DNA from 3 places in the Variovorax multivorans genome. Region 3 is predicted to be linked to each of the others. Evidence: riboswitches for the same ligand, from Rfam matches in the RefSeq annotation. Region 3 holds a riboswitch; each other region holds the start of a gene.

Region 1 (4,668 bases), on a different contig from region 3:
CAATGGCGATGGTGTTGCCAGCGAGCAGCGGCGGCACGGCTTCTGCCTCGTCGGATACGGGTGCCTCGAAACGCACCTGCGGCAATTGGCCGATCTGCATCTGGCCAAGCGGCGTGGCGGCCAGCACATCGGCCGCCGCGTCGAGACGCGCCATCGCATCACCGAGCTCGGTGGCGGCCACGAGCCCCAGATGCCGCTCGGGCAACGTGAACCCCGCGTCGCGCGGCAAGGCGCCTAGCCATTGCGAAGGCTCGCGCAGCGAGTCCTTCAGCATGCCCGCATGCCTTTCGCTGGCCACGCGGTTCGCCAGCACGCCAGCCCATGGCAAGCCGGGCCGGAAGTTCTGCAGCCCGTAGGCCAGCGCGCCGAAGGTGCCCGCCATGGCGTGCGCGTCGATCACCGCCAGCACCGGCAGGCCGAAGCGCTCGGCCAGGTCGGCCGCGCTTGGCGTGCCGTCGAACAGGCCCATCACGCCTTCGACGATCAGCAAGTCGCACTCGGCCGCCGCGGCGCGCAGGCGCGCCCGGCAATCGGCCTCGCCAGTCATCCAGAGGTCGAGCGAATGCACCGGCGCGCCGGTGGCCAGCGCCAGCCAGTGCGGGTCGAGAAAGTCGGGCCCGCACTTGAAGGCGCGCACGCGCCGGCCCTGGCGCGCATGCAACCGCGCGAGCGCCGCCGCAACGGTGGTCTTGCCCTGCCCCGAAGCCGGGGCGGCCACCAGCACCGCGGCGCACGAGGCTGCCGCGGCACCGGCGGTGTCGCCTGGTTGGGGAGCTTGGCTTAGTGAGGCGTCCACTTGAGACCGACGTACGCGGTGCGGCCGGCATTGGCATACAGCCGCGCGAACTGGTAGTCCTTGTTGCCTGCATTGTCGACGCGCGCCACGAGGTTGAGGTCACGCGTGATCTGCGTGCTGGCCGACAGGTTCAGCACGGTGTAGCCACCGAGCTTGATGGTGTTGGCCGAATCGTCATAACGCTTGCTCGAGGACTGCACTTCGGCGCCCAGCGTCCAGCCAGCGATGCGCCAGTCGGCGCCCAGGGTGCCATGGCGCTTGGAGCGGCGTGCGAGCAGGTTGCCGGTGTCGGCGTCCTTCGGGTCCTGCACGTCGAGCGAGGCACGCAGCGTGACATCGCCCAGGCGCTGGCTGGCCGACAGCGTGGCGCCCTGCAGGGTGGCACGGTTCACGTTGGTGTAGCAGCCGAACGTCGAGGCACAGCCCTTGGCGGTGCCGACGAAGTTGATGAGGTTGCGCACGCGGTTGCGATACACCACGATGCCGGCGGTGGTGCCGTCCTTGGCGTAGTTCATGCCCAGCTCGACGTTCTGGCTGCTTTCGGGTTGCAGGGTGGACACACCGTATTCGCTGAAGCGCTGGTACAGCGTGGGCACGCGGAAGGCGGTGCCGGCCGATGCCGTGAAGCGCAACGACGGCGTGATGGCATAGCCATAGGCCGCGCTGCCCGTCGTCTTGCCGCCGAACTCGCTGTCCCTGTCGTGGCGCACGTGCAGTTGCAGCGAATGCGGGCCCTGCACGAAGCCGTAGCCGAGCGAAATCGCGTCCTGCGAACGGTCGCGCGACAGCAGCTTCGACGAGGTGGTAGGTGCGTTTTCGAGCGCATCTTCGCGGCGCTCGAGGGTGGCCGTCACCAGGTGCGGGCCGAAGCGGAACTCGTTCTGGAACAGGTAACCGCGCAGGTTGGTTTCGGTGCGGTAGAACGAAGGCTGCGTCTTGTAGACCGACTGCGAATCGGTCACCTGCACGCGGGTGCTGTAGATGTCGTTCCACTTGGCCGACCAGGTCAGGCCGGCGGTGCGCAGCGTGTTGTTCGACACGTCGTCGCGGAACAGGATCGGCGGCTTGGTCCTGTAGGAGACGGTGGCGTCGTAGCCGGCCTTGATGTCACTGGTGAGCAGCGTGGCCTCCAGGCGCTGGTCGGGCGTGATCTGGAAGCCCAGCTTCACGTTGCCCGAGGTGCTGTTGTAGCCGTCGCGGTCGGGGCTGGTGTAGCCGTCTTTCACCACGTTGCGCTTGCTTGCGGGCTGCACGTTGTAGCCCTTGCTTTCCTCGTGCGCCACGCCGAACGAATAGTCGAACAGGCCCGACTTGCCGCTCACGCCGCCTTCGATCTTGCGCAGGCCTCGGCTGCCGAAGCCGATGCCCGCGTAAGGCGACACGCCCTCTTCGCCGCGCTTGGTGAAGAGCTGGATCACGCCGCCCACGGCATCGGAGCCATACACCGCGGCGGCCGGGCCGCGCAGCACTTCGATGCGGTCGATCTGCGAGAGCGGAATGCCTTCCCAACCGGCGCCGCCGGTCGATTGCGAGTCGATGCGCACGCCGTCGAGGTACACGGCCGTGAAGCGCGTTTCGGCGCCGCGGATGAACAGGCTGGTGGTGTTGCCCACGCCGCCGCTGCGCGAGATCTCGATGCCGGGCAGGCGCGCCAGCACGTCGGCCACGCCGGTCGCACCGCTGCGCTCGATGGTCTTGCGGTCGATGATGGACACGTCGCCCACCAGGTCCGACAGCGCCTGCGGCGTGCGGTTGGCCGTGACCACCGTTTCGCCCAGCGTGGGGGCGTCTTGTGCATGGGCCAGGCCACCGAAGGCGGAAGCCAGCGCCAGCGGCAGGCAGGCGTGGCGGAGACGGCGCGCAGGAGCGCGGCCGCGAGAAAAGCAAACGTGGGAAATCATGAATGAGCCGAACGAACGTCAATACCCCTCGCCGGCCTCCCCGCCAGCGCCTGGGCGCCATGGCCGCCCCATGCACAGATCAAATCGCGCATGCGGCAGCCGCCTTGTTGGCCGGTATCCGGGCTGGCAGAAAGGCCCCTCTTCGCCTTCCCAGGCGCCTGTTTCAGGGCGCCCAGTGGCTTCGATGGAAAGGGGTTGGCGCCTTGCGGCGCCGTCTGCTTGACCGTTGCGGGGGCAGCGCAGGCGGCTTCGGCCTTGTTCCGACCTGCTGAGGTCGGGGGCTTCCACTCCTGCTTCCCGTTGAACCGCGGCGCGTGAACCACGCCGCAGGCACCAACGGGCGGGATTTTATGCCCTGCCGGACGCCGCTTAAGTCGAAAGTTGCGACGCCGCTAACATCGACGGCCATGATGCGGCCCGCCTCGGTATTCCTCAATCTTCGTTCGGCGCTGCAGCGTGTCTTCGGTGTCTCGGGCTGGCAGTCGATGCTGCTGTGGTCCATCGTGGCCGGGTTGCTCGGCACGCTGGCCACCGAACTCTTTCGCGCGGCGCTCTATCACTTCGAGCACCTGGTGCTCGGTCCCGGCGAAGGGCTGGTGGCAATGGCGAAGCACCTGCCATGGTGGGCGCGCATCGCCTGCCCCACGCTGGGCGGACTGGTGGCCGGCGGCCTGCTGGTGCTGGCGAAACGCGTCGCCTTGCGCAGCGCCGCCTCCGACTACATGGAAGCCATCGTGCTCGGCAACGGGCGCATTCCAGTGGTTCAGACACTGGTGCGCAGCGCATCGTCGCTGGTGAGCATCGGCACCGGCGGCTCCATCGGGCGCGAGGGCTCGATGGTGCAGCTGGCGGCGCTGGCGTCGTCTCTGCTGGGGCGGGTGTTCCGCTTTCCGGTCGAGCGGCTGCGGCTGCTGGTGGCCTGCGGCGCGGCGGCCGGCCTTACCGCTGCCTACAACGCGCCCATTGCCGGCGCCTTCTTCGTCGCCGAGATCGTGCTGGGCTCCATCGCGATGGAAAGCGTGGGGCCGATCATCATCGCCTCGGTCGTCGCCAATGTCGCGATGCGGGCCCTGCCCGGCTACCAGCCACCGTACAGGATGCCGGCGTTCCCTGAAATTCACGGCACCGAGGTCGTGCTGTTCTGCGTGCTCGGCGTGCTGCTGGGCTTTGCGGCGGTCGGCTTCCTGCGCGCGCTGCAGGGCAGCCGCGCGCTGTTCTCGCGCTTGCCGGTTGCGCTGCCATTGCGGCTGGCATTGGGCGGGCTTGTGATGGGCGCCGTGTCGGTGCCCATGCCGGAGGTCTGGGGCAACGGCTACAGCGTGGTCAATTCGGTGCTGCACACCCCCTGGCCGTGGACGCTGATCGCGATGGTGCTGGTCGCCAAGGCGGTCGCCACGATGGCCACGGCCGGCTCGGGTGCGGTGGGTGGTGTGTTCACGCCGGCGCTGTTCTTCGGCTGCATGGTCGGCGCGCTGTTCGGCCTTGGCGTGCAGGCACTGTGGCCAGCGGCCACCTCGGCACCGTTCGCCTATGCCATCGTCGGCATGGGCGCGTTCCTCGCGGGCGCGACGCAGGCGCCGCTGATGGCGATCCTGATGATCTTCGAGATGACGCTGAGCTACCAGGTCATGCTGCCGCTGATGGCGGCGAGCGTCATCGCTTATTTCGTCGCGCGCTCGGCCAATGCCGGCTCGATGTACGAGATCACCCTGCACCGCAACGAGCAGCGGGACACGCAGATGCGCCTGCGCGGGCTGCACATGCGCGACCTGGTTCAGCCTGCCGAAACGGTGGTTGGCCCGGAGGCGGACCGCGAAGCGATGAGCAGGCTCTTCCTGCAGCACCCGGTGAAGTACCTGTACGTGGTGGACGCGGGCAACCGCTACCTCGGCGTGGTGCCGCTTTCGGCACTCGGCACGGCGCCAGCAGAAACGACCGCGGGCGCCCTGCTCTCGCAGACCATCCAGCCGA
Region 2 (4,668 bases), on a different contig from region 3:
CCGGGCACATGGCCGTCGCGCGCCGAGACCGTGTGCCGGCCGCCGCTCGCATCGACGATGCGCCACACGGGCTCGGCGTTGATGCCGCCCTGCATCTCCAGCACCATGCGCCGCGGCGGTTGTGCGCGGTCGGCCTGTGGCAGCGCATCAAGTGCAGCGGTCGGCGACACCGCAGCCTGCTCGAAGCGCAGCGGCGCCAGACCTGCGAGCCGCTCTTCGTCCGTGAGGTTGGGATACCCCACGTACATCATCACGACGCCCGAGACGAACCACATGACGAACAGCAGGCAGCCGCCGATGCCCAGCCACCGGTGCGTCCAGTAGAGCCAGTGCCGGATGCCCGGCCAGGCGCGGCGCCATGCGGAAGTCATGAGAACGTCGCTCAGAAGATGACCAGAGCCGAAAGCTCGAACGAACGCGGACGGCCCAGCAGCCACTGGTTGCCGCCGTTCGAGAACGACACCGCATAGCGGCGGTCGGCCAGGTTGTAGGCACGCAGCGCAAGCTTGAGCGACGGGCTGGCCTGCCAGCTCACGCCCGCGTCTGCCACCGTGTAGGAGCCGATCTTGCGCGAATTGGCCGTATCGACCTGACGCGGCCCGACATAGCGCACGCCGAAGTCAGCCTCCCACTGCGGCAGAAAGCGCCAGTTGAGCCAGAGGTTCGCAGCCTCTTCGGGCACGCCTGTAGGCGTGTTGCCCGCACGCGAGACCAGGCGCCCGCTGACGACTTCGTTGAAGTCGTCATAGCGCGCACGCAGCTTGGCCACGTTGGCTTCGAGCCGCAGCGTGGAGGTGAGCGCCAGGTCGAGCGTGGCCTCGATGCCTTCGGACGACTGCTTGCCGATCTGCTGGCTGATGGTCGGATCGGTCGCGTCGCGCGAGAGCAGCTTGGTCTTCTCGATGCGGTAGGCCGCCACGGTCCAGGCGCCGCGGTTGTCGGCCAGCTGGCGCTTGTAGCCGACCTCGACCTGCCGGCCGGTGCTGAGCTCGAACGGCACCTGCGTGGCCGAGGTGGTGATGAGCGAGGTCAGCGGGTCGGCCGCGCGCGCCACCTGTGCGTAGAACGACTGCGACGCATCGGGCGCATACACCACGCCGAGGCGGCCGGTGGCGTACTCGAAGGTCTTGCCGAGGTTGTTGGCCGCGTTCTGCAGGTCGGTGCGCGCCACCTTGGCATGGTCCCAGCGCAGGCTGCCCACCACCGACCACTGCTCGTTGAAGGCCAGCTTGTCTTCGGTGAAGAAAGCGTAGGTGTCGGTCTTGGTCCGGTAGCGCGGCGTGTAGGCCACGGGCGAGACGTAGTAGCCGGGGTTGAAGACGAAGGGGTCGACCACCGAGCGCCCGCCATAGGGCGAATCATTGCTGTGCTGGAAGTTGATGTGATTCGCGTCGAAGCCCACCAGCACCTGGTTGGCCAGGCCGAACAGGCTGTGCTTGAAGGTGGCGTCGGTGCGGTTGCCGATCTGCTCCTGGTCGTGGCCGATTTCCAGGTAGTCGCCGCGCGTCACGCGGCGCGTGGTGGCGTTGTAGGTGTAGGTCTCGCTGTCGCGCCAGTGGCGCTTGCTCTCCAGCCGGTAGAGCTGGTTGCGCACGGTAACGGCATCGTTGGGCGTCCACTGGGCGTCGAGCCGGGTCCACTTGTCGCGGTACTTGATCTCGGCGTCGTCTACGTTGTAGTTCTGGCGCAGGGTCTGGCTGCTCAGGCGGCCATCGATCAGCGGCACGCCGAAGTAGCGCTGCGGCGACTGCCGGCCCTCGTCGTGCGACAGCGTGAACTGCAGCTGCGGCGACACGTCGAGCCGCACGGCCGCGCCCACGGCCAGGCTCTCGGCCTGCCCGCGCTGCATGAAGCCGTCGGTCTGGCGGTGGCTGATGTCGAAGCGGTAGGAGAGCTTGTCGTTGATCGCCCCGCCGCTGCCAAAGGCCACCTGGCGAGTGGCGTCGGAGCCCACTGTGACCAGCGCCTCGTTCTGGATCGGGCCGCGCGTGGGCTTCTTGGGCACCACGTTGATGGCGCCGCCGATGGCGCCCTCGCCGTACATCACCGAGGCCGCGCCGCGCAGCACCTCGATGCGGTCGACTGACCAGGTGTCGAACGGGAAGGTGACGGTGCCCGCGCCCGCGTAGAGGCGCGTGCCGTCGAAGAGCTGCATCACCGAGCCGTGGCCCGAAAAACCGCGCGCCACCATCGCGGTGCCGCCATTACCGGGGCCGGGCGTGCCGGTGATGCCGGTGGCGCGGGTGGCGGCATCGACCACCGAGACGTCGCCGCGTGCGCGGATGGTGTCGCCCGTCAGCACTTCGATGCTGGCCGGCGTTTCCAGCGGCGTGAGGCCCAGGCGGCTGCCGGTGTGCGAAGGCTCGTCGATGGCCAACGGCGTGTGCCGCTCGGCTTCGACCTGCACCGGCTTGAGGGTCTGGCTGCTGCTGGCGGCTTCACCCGACGACTGCGCGAAGACCAAGGAAGGCCCGAAAACCAGCCCCAGACCCAGTGAAAGACCCGAAAGGCGTGCCCAACGCAGCGGCGCGCCCGTGCGATCGCGCGCTGGCGATGCATGACCCATGTGACTTCTCCTCCGACCTGCGTCCCCGCAGGCTCCTGACCGATAAAGGACGCAGCGGAAGAGGCGAAGGGACTGCAACGGTACGCGCAAGCGCGAAGCGGTGGCAGGCCCGGACACGCACTCCCGCAGCGTCCGAAGGCGGTTGCGAAGGCCGGTATCCGGGCTTGCGGAGCGCCGCGGCGTGCCAGTCAATCAATGAATGGATGCACACCGCGGCCGAAACCCTCGCCTTCCCACGCCGAAGCGCAGTGGCTGCCCATGCCGTCTGAGGGGCATGAGCGTGAGGGTTTCCAGATCCGCTGACCGTTGCGGGGGCAGCGCAGGAGTTGCAGCGTCAATCAAGAATGAACGACGCGGCGCACCTGCTTCCCGTTTAACCCCGTGGCCATGAGATGGCGTGCGGGGCACCTTCGAACCGTATTGCCTGGCGGGATTAATAAGAATTAACACACCAGAACGGCGGGATTATAGGGAGAGGCCTTCCGCCGAAGGCCTCGGATGGGCCTCTGATGGGCCTCAGGCAGGCCTTCCGTCGGGTCCGAACAGCCTCCGCATCACGGCCACGCCCGCCACCAGCGCGTTCGAATAGGTGGCATAGGGATCGTGGGCTGCCTCCAGCGGCATGTAGACGTGGGAGGTTTCGCCAGGCGTGTCGTCGACCGCCTCCATCAGCACCCAATAGAACTCGCCCGCCTCCAGTTCATGGACGGTGAGCGCGATGTTTCTCGATGAGGGCATGGAGGTAAGAGTGGCTGACAAGGTTGTCGGTTCTTTTTTGAATGGGCGGGGTACGCACGCGGTTGACAGCGCTTTCGGGCTTCTCCTACAGAGCCCAGCCTTGGTGCGACCTAATGTTGTAGTCAGGGACCTTTCAGAAGCCTTTCCAAGAACAGGAGGCAGCATGAAGCATTTCACTCTTGAACCGGGCATGCGATCGAGCATCGGCGGAGCCTTTTATCCGACCGGCTATTCGATGGTGATGTTTCCGAATGCGGAAGACGCCGACCGCATCGGCCACCGCCTGATCGAAAAAGGCATGAGTGGCGACGAGGTCTATCTGCTGCCCGCGCAAACGGTGCTGGCCGAAATCACCCCGACCGCGAAGACATCCGACAACCCCCTGCCCTCCGCCGGCACCGATGCTGCGACGGTACGCGCCTATACCGAGTTGGCGCGCGACGGCCACACGGGCCTGCTGGTGAGGACAAGAGACGGCGCGGCCGCCGAACGCCTGATGGAGCTGGTGCGCACCGTGCCCTATTCCATCGCACAGCGCTACCGCACGCTGGTCATCGAAGACCTCTGAGAAGAAGAGGAAGGCGGGCGTCTTCAAGCCGGCACGGCCATCGACACGGCGCGCTGGACCACATCACGGGCCATGGCCTGGGCCAGTTCGTGCTCGCCGAGGAACACGGTGGCGGAGGTTTCCTGCGTGAGCAGCCGGGCCTCCTGCTCGTTGTGGCTGCGGATCACGGTCTGGATGGTGGGGTTGAGCGTGCGCGCGGTTTCCATCATCTGGCGCACGTTCATGGCGTCGGGCGTGGCCACCACCAGCACGCGGGCGCGTGCGATGTGCGCCTGGATCAGCACCGCCGGGTCGGCCGCGTCGCCCCACACGGCTGGCGTGCCGGCCTCGCGCAGCTTTTCGACCAGTTCGCGGTTCTGCTCGGCCACCACGTAGGGAATGTCGTGCGCGTCGAGTTCGGCCGCAATGCGGCGCCCGACGCGGCCATAGCCCACCAGCACCACCTGCCGCGAGAGGTACTTGGCCTCGGTGGTCATGGGCAGTTCGGCCAGCGGGTCGTCGCGCGATTCGAGCCCGCGCGCAAAGGATGAACGGGCGTGCAGCCACTTCTGCATCGGCCCGATCAGGCTGAACCACAACGGGTTGGTGGCAATGGAAATCAGCGCGCCCGCCAGCACCAGGCTCTGGCCTTCCACCGGCAGCAGGCCCAGCGACACGCCCAGCCCGGCCAGGATGAACGAGAACTCGCCGATCTGCGCCAGGCTGGCGCTGACCGTGAGCGCCGTGCCCAGCGGGTAGCGAAACACCAGTACCAGCGCGCAGGCCGCAAGCGACTTGCCCAGCACGATGACCAGCA
Region 3 (4,668 bases):
ACCTCAACCACCAATCCCAGCCGATAGAAAGTGGGGATTCCGACGCCCTTCTACTCAGTGAACCCGCTGATATTGGCCTGTGTGCCGCAGAAGCGGTCTGCGTCTGGAGTTGTCTCCCTCTATCCCTGTTATGAGATGGCAAACATCGAGTGTCAGGAGCTGATTCACCGATATACGCAGATGGCCATCGCGCGAGACCGGTGTCTAACCAGAAATGCGTATTCGCCTACGGCAGGCGAACGTGTGCAACTCAACGATCAGCCACCGGAAAGCAAGCTGGGCCAGGATGGAGGTAGGTCGGATGCCCAAAGTCGATGACAACGAGTCGGCACAATTTGCACAACATTTAAAGTGAACCCGATCGTACATTTCATGCTGCTTGGACTCAAAAACTGACTTGACGCAACACGTGAGGTAGAGCTATGAACAAGTGGTCGGAGACGCTGCTGACGGCCTTGAACCGAACCTCTGGGGAAGAGGAGGTGTTCGCACTTGTTCTCTCATCAGCACGAGAACTCGGCTTCGAGTATTGTGCGTACGGTCTACGCCACCCGCTGCCACTGACTAGTCCGAAGGTTTTCATGATCAACAATTACCCGAGCGAGTGGCGGGAGCTCTATGTGCAAAAGGGGTATCTGCACATTGATCCGACAGTGATTCATTGCCGGAAAAGCCAAACCGCACTCGTTTGGAGCGATGACATTTTTGAAAGTGCGAGGGGGTTCTGGCATTCAGCACGCTCATTCGGACTCAATATCGGGTGGGCCCAGTCCTGTTTTGACGGGCATGGGGGAGTCGGAATGCTGACGCTTTCGCGGCGAGCAACGCCGCTCAGTCAGGCGGAGCTTGATGCCAACGAATCGCACATGCGCTGGTTGGTCAACATATGTCATCAAGCCCTTGCGAGAGTGGTATCGCCTCGCTTGAATATTGAACAAGATGTGCCATTGACTTCGCGCGAGATCGAGATATTGCAATGGTTAGCTGATGGCAAGACATCGAGCGAGGCTGCTGAGATACTTTGCATCTCGGCCGACACGGTGAACTACCATCTGAAGAATGCCGTGGTAAAGCTTCGAGCTGCGAACAAGACGGGGGCAGTAGTGAGGGCCGCTTTGCTTGGCCTTCTGAGCTAAGAGTGTTGATTTCTATGGAGTCCTGACCCGATGGGGAGGCGGACAAAAACTTGGACTACCAAGAGGTAGTTCATGTATTCGCACGAAGACTGGATTCGAGCTGTGCACCGCTCAGCGAGATCGAGCCCGACTCGGTCTGCGGCCAGATGAAGCGGCCACGCTCCAAGTGTTTGGCCAGCACACACATGCCGTCGTCGTCAACACACACCGGCATCAATGAAACCCCCTCGGCACTGTCCCCCATTTTTTCGAGCGCCGTCCTAAGCGACTCGATCGCTGCTGCAGAAAGATCCTTCCGCTTCAGCTTGATCGTTGTCAGTCCCTTCGCCGTCGTTGAAATTACGGCAACGAGAACTCCTTCCAGAATCACGTTCACATCCGGTTTCGGCAATTGAGCTTTCGACTCCGTTGGCTCTTCGTTTCCGAGCAGCAGCGCCAGCACCGCAAGACGATCCAGTTCCCCCTGAAATGCGGCCGCCTTGGTCGCCCGAAAAGCCATCTTTTCCGGATCTTCGTCCCAGGCTCGCTTCAGCGCCCCTGCGTCCCGGTATTGCAACTCCAAGGGTGACCTAAGGAAGGTCTGATCAAGTCGTAAATTGGCTTGATGGCGAGCGCGTGTGCTTGTCGTTGCGCTCGCAAGCTCGTCTCTCCAGGCGAAGGGCGACCATCAAGCGCTTGAGTCCCGACAACACTTCGAACCTCGCTTCCGGAAACTCCGGGTGCACTGAGGACGGCGAGCATGGCCGGACCAGAATTGGAACCATGTTTCCGCCCGCTTCACGCATCTGCTCCTGCAACTCGTCGGCACCGACAGCGTGGAAGAGATCGCCGTGCCGGATCGCCCAGCGCGATGGGGAGACCAGGTGCGGATCGATCAGTCCCGCTACGCCCGTGGCGCGAAAGTCGGGCGACCAAGCCTTCAATTGCGTCATAAGCCTATGAACCTCGTTGTCTTGGTATTGGGTTGAGGTCGAGGCCGGGGGGAAGGGCTCCTTCAGGAGCTTGATGTAAGGGACAAGTGCCACCGCAGAAGAAACAGTATGGATGGCGGGCTGGGGTGTTTCGAGACGCATGACGGCTCCTGAGGTCGACGGCCGACTCCGGCGGCGGCCCCTGCCAGCGCCCAGCCATAGCGGCTGATACACTTTGAGCGCGTTGTCAGGTGTCCTAGCGTCCCGTGGAAACGGCGGGGCGGCCAGGGTGAAACGGGAAGTCGGTGCGCAGCGGTGGTAAACACCGCGCCATGCCGACGCTGCCCCCGCAACGGTAAGCGAGTCAAAAGCAAAACCCCGGGATTCGGTCCCGCGCCACTGTGTCACGAAAAGCACGGGAAGGCGGTCTTTGCGGGAGAGCCGATGGCCCTCCGCTCGCGAGCCCGGAGACCGGCCTGACGACCAGCGCATGACCTTGCGGTGGGCGAGGATCGGCGGGCGACGCATGGCGTCTGGCTCGATGCATCCTCGCATCCGTCGGCGCCGCATCCACGGACGCCTCCCGATTTCTCCCTCCCGCCGGGTCTTACCGACCATCTATCGCGCGGCGGGCGCGGAGGAACCAACATGAACGAGCGAGCCATCGCTCCAGGCAGCGCCGCGGGCAGCGCGGCCCTGCGTACGTCCGCGCCGGGAACCGTCTGGTTCGTCGGCGCGGGTCCGGGCGACCCGGAACTCATCACCGTCAAGGGCCGCGGCCTCATCGAACGCGCCGGGGCGATCCTGTTCGCGGGCTCGCTCGTGAGCGAAGCCGCCACGCGCTGGGCGCCCCCCGATTGCGTTGTCGCCGACAGCAAGGACATGACGCTCGAGCAGATGTCTTCATGGCTGATCGCGCAGGCCGCGCGCTGCCAGACCGTGGTGCGCCTGCAGACCGGCGACCCGGGTCTCTATGGCGCGCTGATCGAACTGGTGCAGCCGCTGGATGCGGCGGGCGTGCCGATCGGCGTCGTACCGGGCGTCTCCTCCGCCATGGCCTCGGCGGCGGCGGCGGTGGAGAGCCTCACGCTGCCCGAGGTCACGCAGACCGTGATCTTCACGCGCGTCGAAGGGCGCACGCCGATGCCGGAAGGCGAGTCACTCGAGGCGCTGGCTGCGCACCACAGCACGCTGTGCATCTTCCTGAGCATCACGTTGATCGGCAAGGTCACGGCCGCGCTGACGGCCGCTGGCTGGTCACCCGACGCGCCCGTGGTGGTGGTCCACAAGGCGAGTTGGCCGGGTGAGGAGCAGATCGTGCGTGGCACGGTCGCCACCATCCAGGCGCTGTGCCGCGAAGCCCGCATCGTGAGCCAGTCGATGATCATCGCCAGCCCCACGCTGGGCGCGCGGCAGTGGACCACGCTCGCCAAATCCAAACTCTATGACGCGAGTTTCACGCACCGCTTCCGGCGCGCGAGCGTTCCCGTCGAAACCCTCCAGCAGGACCTTCCATGAGCACCGAAACCATTCTCCTGGTGGGCCACGGCTCGCGCGAAAAATCCGGCAACGACGAGATCGAGGCTTTCGCGGCGCAATGGCGCGAGCGGCAACCCGGCTGGCGCATCGAGGTCTGCTTCATCGAGTTCTCCGAGGTCACGATGAGCGAGGGCCTGCGCCGCGCGGCCGAGGGCGCGCAACGCGTGGTCGTGGTGCCGCTCATCCTCAATGCGGCGGGCCACGTGAAGATGGACATCCCGCAGGCCATCGATGGTGCGCGGCTCCAGTATCCGATGGTGCAGTTCCTCTATGCGCCGCACCTCACGGCCTGCGACCCGATCCTCGCGATCCTGCGGCGGCGCCTCAAGGGCGCGATGCAGGCGCTGGACATGCCCGACCCGACCACCACCGGCGTGGTGATCCTGGGCCGGGGATCGTCGGACCGACAGGCCAACGGCGACATGGCGAAGATGGCGCGCTGGCTGCTGGAGGAGACCGACCACGAACTGGTGGATCTGGCCTTCACGGGCATCACCTACCCGCGCCTGGAGAAGGCCGTGCAGCGCCAGAGCCTGCAGGGCATGAAGCAGGTGGTGGTGCTGCCGTACTACCTGTTCAACGGCACGTTGGTCGAACGCATTGCGCGCCAGGTTGAGAACCTGAAGGCGCAATACCCGACGATCCGCTTCGTCTCGACCCGGTACTTCGGCTTCGAGCCCGAGATCTTCGCGCTGCTGGAACAACGCGTGAACGACCTGCGCCGCGGCGTGCCGATCGCGCTCATGCCCTGCGACGGCTGCAAGTTCCGCGACTTCGCGGTGGCGCACGGCCTGGGCGGCCACCACCATGACGATGCGGTGCTGCACAGCCATGGCGAGGGGCATCCGCATCCGCACGATCACGCGCATGACCACGCGCATGGCTGCCCTCATGCGCACGACACAGCGCCAGCACTGCGATGAAACCGACGTCTTCCATGGCGGCCAACGTCGTCACCGAGCAACTTACCGCGGCCGGCCGCACCATCGAGCACGACTCCTTCGCGGTGATCGATCGCGAGGTGACGTCGCACGCCTACACGGCCGATCAATGGCCCGTGGTGCGCCGCATGATCCATGCGA

The links. A riboswitch is a leader RNA that binds a small molecule or an ion and turns the genes downstream of it on or off. The one in region 3 is predicted to bind cobalamin.
Region 1: linked by a shared signal. The riboswitch ahead of ACSFCA_RS01615 (TonB-dependent receptor domain-containing protein) and the one ahead of cobM (precorrin-4 C(11)-methyltransferase) in region 3 are both predicted to bind cobalamin.
Region 2: linked by a shared signal. The riboswitch ahead of ACSFCA_RS10655 (TonB-dependent receptor) and the one ahead of cobM (precorrin-4 C(11)-methyltransferase) in region 3 are both predicted to bind cobalamin.

What each region holds. Positions count from the first base shown of each region.
Region 1 is NZ_JBPJZL010000001.1:339,426-344,093, forward strand. It holds gene ACSFCA_RS01610 (cobyrinic acid a,c-diamide synthase CobB) at 1-796, opposite strand, end outside; gene ACSFCA_RS01615 (TonB-dependent receptor domain-containing protein) at 781-2,697, opposite strand; cobalamin riboswitch at 2,790-3,049, opposite strand; gene ACSFCA_RS01620 (ClcB-like voltage-gated chloride channel protein) at 3,105-4,668, shown strand, end outside.
Region 2 is NZ_JBPJZL010000004.1:77,773-82,440, reverse strand. It holds gene ACSFCA_RS10660 (PepSY domain-containing protein) at 1-371, opposite strand, end outside; gene ACSFCA_RS10655 (TonB-dependent receptor) at 383-2,566, opposite strand; cobalamin riboswitch at 2,699-2,992, opposite strand; gene ACSFCA_RS10650 (hypothetical protein) at 3,083-3,304, opposite strand; gene ACSFCA_RS10645 (hypothetical protein) at 3,468-3,872, shown strand; gene ACSFCA_RS10640 (cation:proton antiporter domain-containing protein) at 3,896-4,668, opposite strand, start outside.
Region 3 is NZ_JBPJZL010000023.1:34,523-39,190, reverse strand. It holds gene ACSFCA_RS34165 (autoinducer binding domain-containing protein) at 423-1,136, shown strand; gene tnpB (IS66 family insertion sequence element accessory protein TnpB) at 1,207-1,698, opposite strand; gene ACSFCA_RS34155 (ParB N-terminal domain-containing protein) at 1,721-2,209, opposite strand; cobalamin riboswitch at 2,280-2,541, shown strand; gene cobM (precorrin-4 C(11)-methyltransferase) at 2,696-3,565, shown strand; gene ACSFCA_RS34145 (sirohydrochlorin chelatase) at 3,562-4,509, shown strand; gene ACSFCA_RS34140 (precorrin-8X methylmutase) at 4,506-4,668, shown strand, end outside.